One region of the Lutispora sp. QWL-02 genome, then DNA from elsewhere that is predicted to be linked to it. Evidence: riboswitches for the same ligand, from Rfam matches in the RefSeq annotation. Region 1 holds a riboswitch; each other region holds the start of a gene.

Region 1 (3,130 bases):
CCACAATATGATATAACCCTTATAGCACAATGGGCACTAAATGAATACACCATAACTTATCAAGCAGGACCTAATGGAAGTTTAGCTGGTGGAACAAGAATAGACAAGATATTACATGGAGAAATCTATAAAGAAGCACCAACACCTGTTGCAAATTCCGGATATTATTTCAGTGGCTGGACTCCAGCATTACCTGGAACTGATGATAAGGTAATGGGAGATAAGACCTTTACTGCTAACTTTACAAAAAAATCAGACCCACCAGAAAAGCCTGAAAGGCCAGATAAGCCAGATAAGCCGGATAAACCAGATAAGCCAGATCAGATAGTAGTGATTCCTGATGAGCCGATTCCTGCAGGCTTGCCGCAGTTGAATAAGGGAGATCACTTCCAATACATTCAAGGTTATCCTGACGGCACAGTAAAGCCTGAAGGCTATATCACCAGAGATGAAGTTGCTGCAGTATTTTATAGGCTTCTGACCGTTGAATACAGAAACAGTATAAAGACTGATGCTCATAAATTCTCTGATGTAGCGAAAAACAGATGGTCAAATATACACATTGCTACTTTGGCTAAAGGTGGAATAGTTACAGGCTATACTGATGGAACCTTTAGACCGGGTAACTATATCACAAGAGCGGAAATGGCTGTAATTGCTTCGAAGTTTGATAAGTTAAGTCCTTTTGAAAGCGATAAATTCTCAGATATTGCCGGACATTGGGCAAATAGATATATCAACTCCGCAGCAGAAAAAGGATGGATAAAAGGCTATTCTGATGGAACTTTCAAGCCGGATCAATATATCACCAGAGCTGAATTCGTAACCTTAGTCAACAATGTATTAGACAGAAGAGTTGCCATAGGTGAGATATTGCCAGAAGCCAAACAGTTCCTGGATTTGCCTGAATCCAAGTGGTATTATGAAGCAATGCAAGAAGCAATCAATAGCCACAATTACTATAGACTGGATAACGGCTATGAGGATTGGACAGATATTTATTATCCAGAATTGGAAATGTAGTAAAATGAGTAAAAGCGAAGGGGACAAGTGATTTGCATTGTCCCCTTCGCCTCATAAATGCAATAAATCAGAACGCAAATAAAGTGATATAATTGTGCAGAAAATTCACAAAACTTGTCCAAATGATTATTTACAATTAAAATAGTTATGGTATAATAAAGATAAATAATTGTATAATTTAAACATCAGCTGATAAGCGATAATAGCAAACCTCGGGAAACTGGGGGACGCAAAGCTACAGGGCCTGTAAAATGGCAGCCAGCTACCGAAAGATTAGTTTTTTTATTTCCGCTATAGCTGATAACTCTCAAACGATAATAGCAAACCTTGGGAAACTGGGGGACGCAAAGCTACAGGGCCTATAAAATGGCAGCCAGCTACCGAAAGGGGTCGTTTTCAGTGAAAAATATTAGATTTATTGCAATGTTGATTATAGGTGTTATGCTATGGAATCCCATAGCTGTAGATGCTTCTTCGAATATTGCTATCGATACAAAAAAAGCAAATGAAGGCGTAGTTAGAATCTCTTATACGGGAATCAACAAAAAAACCAAGGTTATGGTAGAAAAGGGTTCTGCAAAATATTACTATGATCTGCAAAAAGAAGAAGATTTTTTTCCTCTTCAGCTTGGACAAGGCAGCTATACCGTATCCGTGCTGGAGAATACTTCAGGCATCCAATATAAGGTTATGGCCAAGAAAAGCTTCAAAGCTGATATAACTGAAGAGAATTTAGTATATCTCAAATCCACTCAGCCTATATTGTGGAGTGAAGACATGGCCGCCATAAAGCTTGCTGGGGCTCTGACACAGGATGAATCAAATGACGAAAAAATTGTACAAGCTTTATATGAATATATGATAAATAATATCAGCTATGATTATAATAAGATGGACAAGCTTAGCACAAATTATACTCCTGACATAGATACAATATTGAAAGACGGCAAAGGAATATGCTATGATTATTCGGTTTTGTTCGGAGCTATGCTGAGAAGCAGAGGCATACCGGCTAAGTTGATAAAGGGTTACAAAAACGATATCAGCGTATATCACGCGTGGAACGAGGTTTACATGAACGGAAGCTGGAAGATCATAGACACAACCTATGATGCAATGAAGAATAAGACTGGGACAAGCTATAGCATGTTCAAAGCCCAAAGTGATTATAATAAGTCAAAAGAATATTAAATCTCTGCATATATGACGCAAAAACCGCTTTAATAAAAAGGCGGTTTTTGTGGTATAATGGGACAGAAATAATTTAATCAGATTGGAAGGACGAAACAGTATGTTAAACGAGTTCTCAAGGACTGAGCTGCTGCTTGGCAAGGAAGCGATGGAGAGATTACAAAAGGCATCAGTTGCCGTATTCGGCATAGGCGGGGTAGGTTCTTTTTGCGTGGAAGCCCTCGCCAGAAGCGGTATCGGAAGTTTTATCCTTATTGATGATGACAAGGTATGCCTTACAAATATAAATCGCCAGCTGATTGCTACAAGAAAGACTGTGGGCAAGCATAAGGTTGAGGTGATGAAGGATCGCATCCAGGAAATAAACCCAAGAGCCAAGGTTGAAATACATCAGGCCTTTTATACAGAGGATAATGCGGATAAATTTGATTTCTCCGGCTGCTCTTATATTGTTGATGCGATAGATACGGTTTCGGCAAAGCTGACGCTTATTCAGCGTGCAAAGGCGGCAGGCGTGCCCGTTATCAGCTGCATGGGTGCAGGGAATAAGCTGGACCCTACGCGCTTTGAGGTGGCAGATATATATGAGACCTCTGTTTGTCCTCTTGCTAAAGTGATGCGGCATGAGCTTAGAAAGAGGAATATCCAATCCCTCAAGGTTGTATATTCCAGGGAAGTCCCCATAACACCCATGGATGATGAGGCCAACAGCTGTAAGCATAATTGTATTTGTCCTCCGGATACGAAGCGAAAATGTACCGTAAGACGTCAGGTGCCCGGAAGCATTTCATTCGTTCCGTCGGTGGCGGGGCTCATTTTGGCCGGAGAAGTGATCAAAGATTTAGCATGCAAAAGCATTCTATTGTAATCCATAAACAGCTAATATATAATAGATTAATGATGAAAAATGCGAATA
Region 2 (3,130 bases), 430 kb from region 1:
TTTCCTCCAGATGAATATATGGATCGCTCATTGCCCCGGTGCCGATTATGCATTTTTTCCTTTTTCTGCGCAAAGCATCCTCTAAAAGTTCTGCCGCATTTATCTTAACTTCTATATCTTCAAAATCATGATGCATCTGATAACACTTGCTCCTCGAATCACAATAAATGCATCCATGAGTACAGCCGCGGTATATATTCATTCCGTTTTGAGCTGATAGGATACCCTTTACTTCTGTTTCATGCATAATGCTCTCCTCTTTGTTCAATCACTTTTTATCACATAATAAGCTTACATATCCTCATATACCGGTTCTCCTTCAATAAAGGCAGAGACGAGTCCAAGCTTTTCAAAATAAGTACACATCTTTTGACATGCAAATTTTTCAGTGGAATAATGTGTTCCTCCTAGAATATTAATGCGGCTTTTCCGCTCAAGCTCATGAACTTCTGAGTAATCTTCATTGTTGGCTGAAATGCCTGTAATAAGAACATCAGCTAAAGTCTTGCTTGTTGAATATTCGCTGAAGTTATCCAACGGCACATGTAAATTATATATAGATACTCTATTCTCTCTAAGCTTTGCTAATGATTCTTTCTTTGAAATTAGGAGAAAGATACTCTTCTAATTCGCCCATGTATTTCGCCCAGTTATCTCTCATGTTTTCCGAGATAAAATCCCGTTCCAATCGATGGTATAGATCAGCAGACTTCATAAAAACCCCTCCATTACACTTGATTATAAATTATATGTTCTTGCTATTATTATACCAGTTACGATTGTCATAACCTATATGCTTAATACCGATAAAGTAAAAACAGGTGATTTTTCTCACCTGCCTGATAATTTATTAAATTCCTACCTATCGATTATTGAATCCAAGTTGTCAATAAATGCTTTAAATAATTCCCGGTCGAATTGCCCTTTTGAATTCTGCATAATATTTAATGCCTTTTCTATTGAATATGCCTTTCTATAAGGTCTGTCGGAAGTCAATGCGTCAAATACGTCACATATGCTTATAAGCCTTGCTACTTTAGGGATCTGCCCCGCCTCCAAATGCCAGGGATAACCCTTTCCATCCCAGCGCTCATGATGAAAGAATGCTGCAAACTTCATTTCCTTGGGCATATGAGTTCGCTTTAATATGTTATAACCAAACTGAGAATGCTTCATCATGCTGCTAAATTCTTCAGGCTTAAGCTCACTTTTTTTATTCAGTATACTGGAGTCAACTTTTATTTTACCAATATCATGGAACAAGCCGGAATAATAGATCGTATTAATATTAACTTCATCACCCAGCAGCTCAGTAAATTTTTTTGAATATTGAGCTACATTCATCGAATGCTTGTAGGTATTGGAATCAAATTTCAGCAGCTTCAGCAGATCATCAATGTTGCTCTCAAACAGATCAAAATCATTATCATTGGACACAACGAATTCACCTCAAAATTATACTTCATTTTTCTTATATAGTATCTATATAAAATCCTAAAATTATAAAAGCCATGGCGCTATAATGGCCATGGCTTAAAAAAACTCTATCTTGGCGGCCCGACTGTCATAGTGTTTCCACCTTAGACTCGTAGCTTTGCGCCCCTACCTTTCGATAAGTTTGCCATTATCATATAGCATAACAGTAATACTAAAATAATATTTAATTGCATTTGCTGTAAATCCTGCTGTGTTTATAGCTGTGAATTGATATTATTGCGAAAAGGAATTGTTTATTCAAACAACATTACCATTATATTTCCAATTACCTTTTATGTCAATAACTGTTTGTTTTTGTACGCTGTTGTCATATATTGAAATAGGTATGAAAAAGAGCAGCAAGCTTAGCTTTCTGCTCATGTAAGCCACTATAAAGTTTTAGAAAGAGATAACTGTATTTTTATTTACTGAATGGTATAAACTTTAAATATTTTTCATATTTTTTATTAGCATGTTTGCGCATGAATCAGATTTTGGAGGTGTGATTATGTTTAAAAAAATTTCAAAAAAACTCCTGATCATTCTACTTGTATTATGTGTGCTTATTTCCAATACATATGCCAACATACCAGGACAAGACCCAAATGAATGCAGCTCTTGTGAACAGCAAGCTGACAGATATACAGGAAGCTGTGCCGGTGGTCCTGACATACCAGTAGAATCATGTATTTACTATGATTATCCTCATCATCACTTTAGAATGTACGGCGCATCTTGGTTGGAATGCCGTCATTGCGGAAACAGAGAGACAAGTGCAAAAATAACAACATATGGTCCTGTACTATGCCGAATAGAACATAGTGAAGACTACTATCCTCATTTGGGTGCGAATGCCGCCATAGGTAAAAAGTATCCGGTCAGCTACTTCCGTAAATAGTTCTAAAATAGTTATAGCCCCTAAAATTTATTTGATATTTTTAGGGGCTTGCTAATATTTTTCTAATTCTTTTTTCTACATACACCGGTGAGCCTGGTTTAGTTCCGCCAAATTCGCGCAAATGGAAAGGCTCTACCATATAAACGGCGTCTTGTATTAGACCAGTTTCCGACACGCATTCAATTCGGGCCACATTCACCTTATTCATGGAAATTAAAGCCATGGAACTGCCGTAATTGAAGGCCCTAATACCATTGGAAATGCCGCTGGTACCCCCGCCTGAGCGGAAAAAATATCCGAATGAGAATCCTTTTCTGTTCAAATAAATGGAGTAAGTAAAATCATTTAAATGCTTATCATAAAACAGCAATGCACCAAGATCGTCCGTCACAGATTTGGATACCTGCCAGCTATCATCTATTTTTTGAGATTTACGAGCATCGCCCTCAAGCCCGTCTCTGTTTACTCCGACGATGGAGAATCTGAAGCAGGCAGAAATTCCAAGCAGCAATAAAAATACAGCAAAAATAACATAAACTTTTTTCATATCCTCACCTCGAAAAATATAAATCATCCTTATCCGCATAAAACACTAATTTAGAGCAATGCTCTGTAAGGTCTGATCCCTATACAAGAATTTATAATGTTATCGAAGCAACAACCTCCTGAGATTTGACTTCAAAGCCTAAACCCTTGGCCAGACTGATTGAAGCAGTATTTTCAGCATCAACCCAGTATATAGGAAGAATGCTATTA
Region 3 (3,130 bases), 2.0 Mb from region 1:
TCCGTCAGGACAATTTTGTCCGCATGCTCCTTTTTCAGCATGATAAAGCTGGCGATGTTGGACGGAGACTTCTCAAAGTAGTATTCCTGCCTCTCACCATCAAGCCCGTACACATATCCGACGACGAGATCCTTTTTTAGCAGTTCTGGTAATACTTCCTTTTGCATATCTATTTCCTCCTTGATATTTTTGTTTTAATCTCAGAAGGATACGACAGGACGGAAAAAGCCCGCCCTGCCGCATAGTTTCCAAGATCAAAAAATGATCTGCTTGTTCTTCATTGCGAATTGACGCTTCTATTCGACACTACTTCCCGAAGCGAAAAGAGCCTTACGGCTCTCAGGGCGACAGCATAAACGGCTTGTGGTCAATAAGCCTCATAGGAATCTTACCTCTCCCAGGATCTCTGCGAGCCGCCCCCATTGCTTGAGTCTGTGGCTGGACGGAAGTAGCATTATCACTGCCCATTTCATTGCGAAACAGTCCACCAAAGACTGTTTTATGACCGGGCGTTCCCGCTCGTCACCTTCGATGCCATCGGTTCGACGGATGTCTTACAATCCGCAGGCAGTCTCCGCGCGCCCGTCAATGTCGCTGCCGCTTTTCACACGGCTGGACAGCTCATGTATTTATGCTGTCGGATATGAAATTTTCAAAGAGCAACAGGGGAATAAAAAAATCCCCTCACTTCTTTAAGGAAAAAAGTGAGGGGCTGGACCAAAAAACTTTTTATTTTTCTAAAATTTTTTTGAGCTGACTCAGTATTCGTTTTTTACGATTGTGTATAGTCATGCGCGGAATGCCAGTCTCCGCAGCCAATTGATGCTCGCTTTTTTCGAGGTAAAACAGCGCTATAATCAGCTGGCGTTCAGCTTCGTTTAGCAGAAGCAGGCATTGCCGGAGCCTTTCAAGCATATCCCGCTGAGTAATTTCATCCTCCACAGAATTCTGTCTTGAGGCTATTATGTATTCCAGTGAAATACCTTTTTCCTCAGCTTCCTCCAGAGAGATGGTATTGTTTGAGTAAAGTTCACCCTCATAAATCTCATGCTCCCTGTGCTGGTAATAAGCCTTATAGACTTCTTTGGTCACAGGGATGCGTTTTTTGTTGACTACCAATGTATATTTTTTCTGCTCCATGAGCTTGTCCTCCATTTCGTGAATTTGAAAATCCGGAAATGAAGAACAAACGGAGGAGAGCGGCATCTTAGGGCAATTCTGTGCAACAAAAAAAGAGCGTACTTACAGACACAACTGTCTATTTGTACACTCTTAGTATTTATTTCATTTTTGATATGCTCTGATGGTTCGTGTTGATGACCGTACTGCCCTAATAAACAGTACAGGCTTTTTTTAACCGTTTACCGATTAAAACAACGCATTCAATGATGTCCGCTTCATCACGCCAGGCCGCTGATCGGCAGCGGCCGTTCGTTTCTTACGACATACTGCGAAAGCATAAAAACGCCCTCCAATCCCGCAAGTCGGAGGGTTTCGTTTCTGGTCATTTAGGCATGTAGACAGACCCGCCAAACTCACGTTTTTTTTATTTGGCGGGTGTCGCCTGATGTTGACCTGTCATATGAAAAAACCTGCCGCAAAAGGGCAGGCTTAGCAAGTAATCCTTTACGGCAGCCAGGCTATCGTAATGCGCTCGCATTTTAGACCCTTGGCTTTGCGTCCTTGTCTTTCGGCAAGTTTGCCCTTACTCTCTTATGGATCTTCCTTGCAAAATTATAACAATATATGATTGTATAGATTTAATAAATATTGCTTTTGTTTTATTTTCTTGCTCAAGCGCCGTAAAGCAGGTAAACGGTTATTACTGTGCAGCCTGCAGTCCCCGGCAGCAAAGTATACTGTGAAATCGTCATCAAGCGGGTTACCGCATGTTTCAATTAAATCGCAATTAAAATTAAAAATAGCATCCTTAATTTTGATATAATTAGCTCGGTCATTTTATCGTGCATGTGTAATATAAGGAAATTATTTAGCGGTTCATGGCAATTAATTTTGATGGATGAAGTTCACTTAAACCTATGATTGGCTCCTTATATACCTGCTTGCCAGGTGTTACATAATCGCCTCACCTATATGTTATTTACTTATTAGAAATCACTTGCAATTTCTATATTATTGAGTAATAAATGTATATACTAACATGCGCAATTTTAATTAAAGGTTAGCAATTTCGTATTGTTATAATCAGAAAACGATTATAACGGAAAGGAGACACTATGAAAAATCTTGAAATAGTGATAGCCGCTATCCAATATATTGAAGCACATTTGACAAGCGAAAAGATCAACCTGGATATTGTTGCCGAGGCAGTACACTATTCGAAATACCACCTCCACCGCATTTTCACCGATACGGTAGGGCTTTCTATACATGACTATACGCAGCGCAGGCAGCTGACTGAAGCTGCGAAACTGCTGGTTTTTTCAGACAAACCCATTATTGATATAGCAATTTTAGCCGGCTACGACAGTCAGCAAGCTTTCAGTAATGTATTCAAGGTTATGTATAAGCAGTCTCCTAACCAATATCGAAGAAATGAGGTGTTTTATCCATTGCATCTTGAATACAACTTCAAGGACCAACACGAATCGCTTGAGAGCACGCGAAAAAGCTCTGTGAGGAAAATCCGCTTTGCCAAAGAAGAGGATATTCCGTTATGGATGGATTTAGTGCTCCTTGTTATTGACGGGTTCCCCTATCTGGAAGAGGATGAGCATTTAACGACTCTAAAACGCTATATCGCAAACAAAGGCGCAATTCTTATGACCGATAATAGCATTTCTATTGGAGGTATGATGATCAACTACGAAACAGGCAGCATCGATTTTTTAGCGGTACATCCGCTTTACAGGAACCAGGGTATTTCTCAAGATCTCTTGAATGTGGCGCTCACCGAGCTGCTGGAGAATAAGGAAATCAGCATAACCACATTCCGAGAGGGCGACAAAGCAGATACAGGATATCGAAAGGCTCTTAAGGAGCTGGGCTTCGCCGAGGCGGAGCTTTTAACAGAATTCGGATATCCGACGCAAAAAATGATTTTACCCAGGGAGGATTCAAATGACTAATGCACAGCAGCTAGACAAGGGCGCATTGCGTACGTCTGTCC

The links. A riboswitch is a leader RNA that binds a small molecule or an ion and turns the genes downstream of it on or off. The one in region 1 is predicted to bind cyclic di-GMP.
Region 2: another riboswitch for cyclic di-GMP. It lies ahead of AC4HCY_RS17500 (HD-GYP domain-containing protein); the one in region 1 lies ahead of AC4HCY_RS19595 (transglutaminase-like domain-containing protein).
Region 3: another riboswitch for cyclic di-GMP. It lies ahead of AC4HCY_RS09800 (sigma factor-like helix-turn-helix DNA-binding protein); the one in region 1 lies ahead of AC4HCY_RS19595 (transglutaminase-like domain-containing protein).

The regions. Positions count from the first base shown of each region.
Region 1 is NZ_CM177762.1:4,105,351-4,108,480, reverse strand. Features, by position in the region: gene AC4HCY_RS19600 (S-layer homology domain-containing protein) at 1-1,023, shown strand, start outside; cyclic di-GMP riboswitch class I at 1,218-1,293, shown strand; cyclic di-GMP riboswitch class I at 1,333-1,408, shown strand; gene AC4HCY_RS19595 (transglutaminase-like domain-containing protein) at 1,423-2,214, shown strand; gene AC4HCY_RS19590 (tRNA threonylcarbamoyladenosine dehydratase) at 2,315-3,082, shown strand.
Region 2 is NZ_CM177762.1:3,679,368-3,682,497, forward strand. Features, by position in the region: gene AC4HCY_RS17490 (SPL family radical SAM protein) at 1-247, opposite strand, end outside; gene AC4HCY_RS17495 (hypothetical protein) at 575-715, opposite strand; gene AC4HCY_RS17500 (HD-GYP domain-containing protein) at 859-1,437, opposite strand; cyclic di-GMP riboswitch class I at 1,549-1,633, opposite strand; gene AC4HCY_RS17505 (hypothetical protein) at 1,985-2,374, shown strand; gene AC4HCY_RS17510 (hypothetical protein) at 2,415-2,921, opposite strand; gene AC4HCY_RS17515 (GNAT family N-acetyltransferase) at 3,013-3,130, opposite strand, start outside.
Region 3 is NZ_CM177762.1:2,109,658-2,112,787, reverse strand. Features, by position in the region: gene AC4HCY_RS09805 (recombinase family protein) at 1-167, opposite strand, end outside; gene AC4HCY_RS09800 (sigma factor-like helix-turn-helix DNA-binding protein) at 730-1,140, opposite strand; cyclic di-GMP riboswitch class I at 1,628-1,714, opposite strand; gene AC4HCY_RS09795 (GNAT family N-acetyltransferase) at 2,238-3,089, shown strand; gene AC4HCY_RS09790 (HelD family protein) at 3,082-3,130, shown strand, end outside.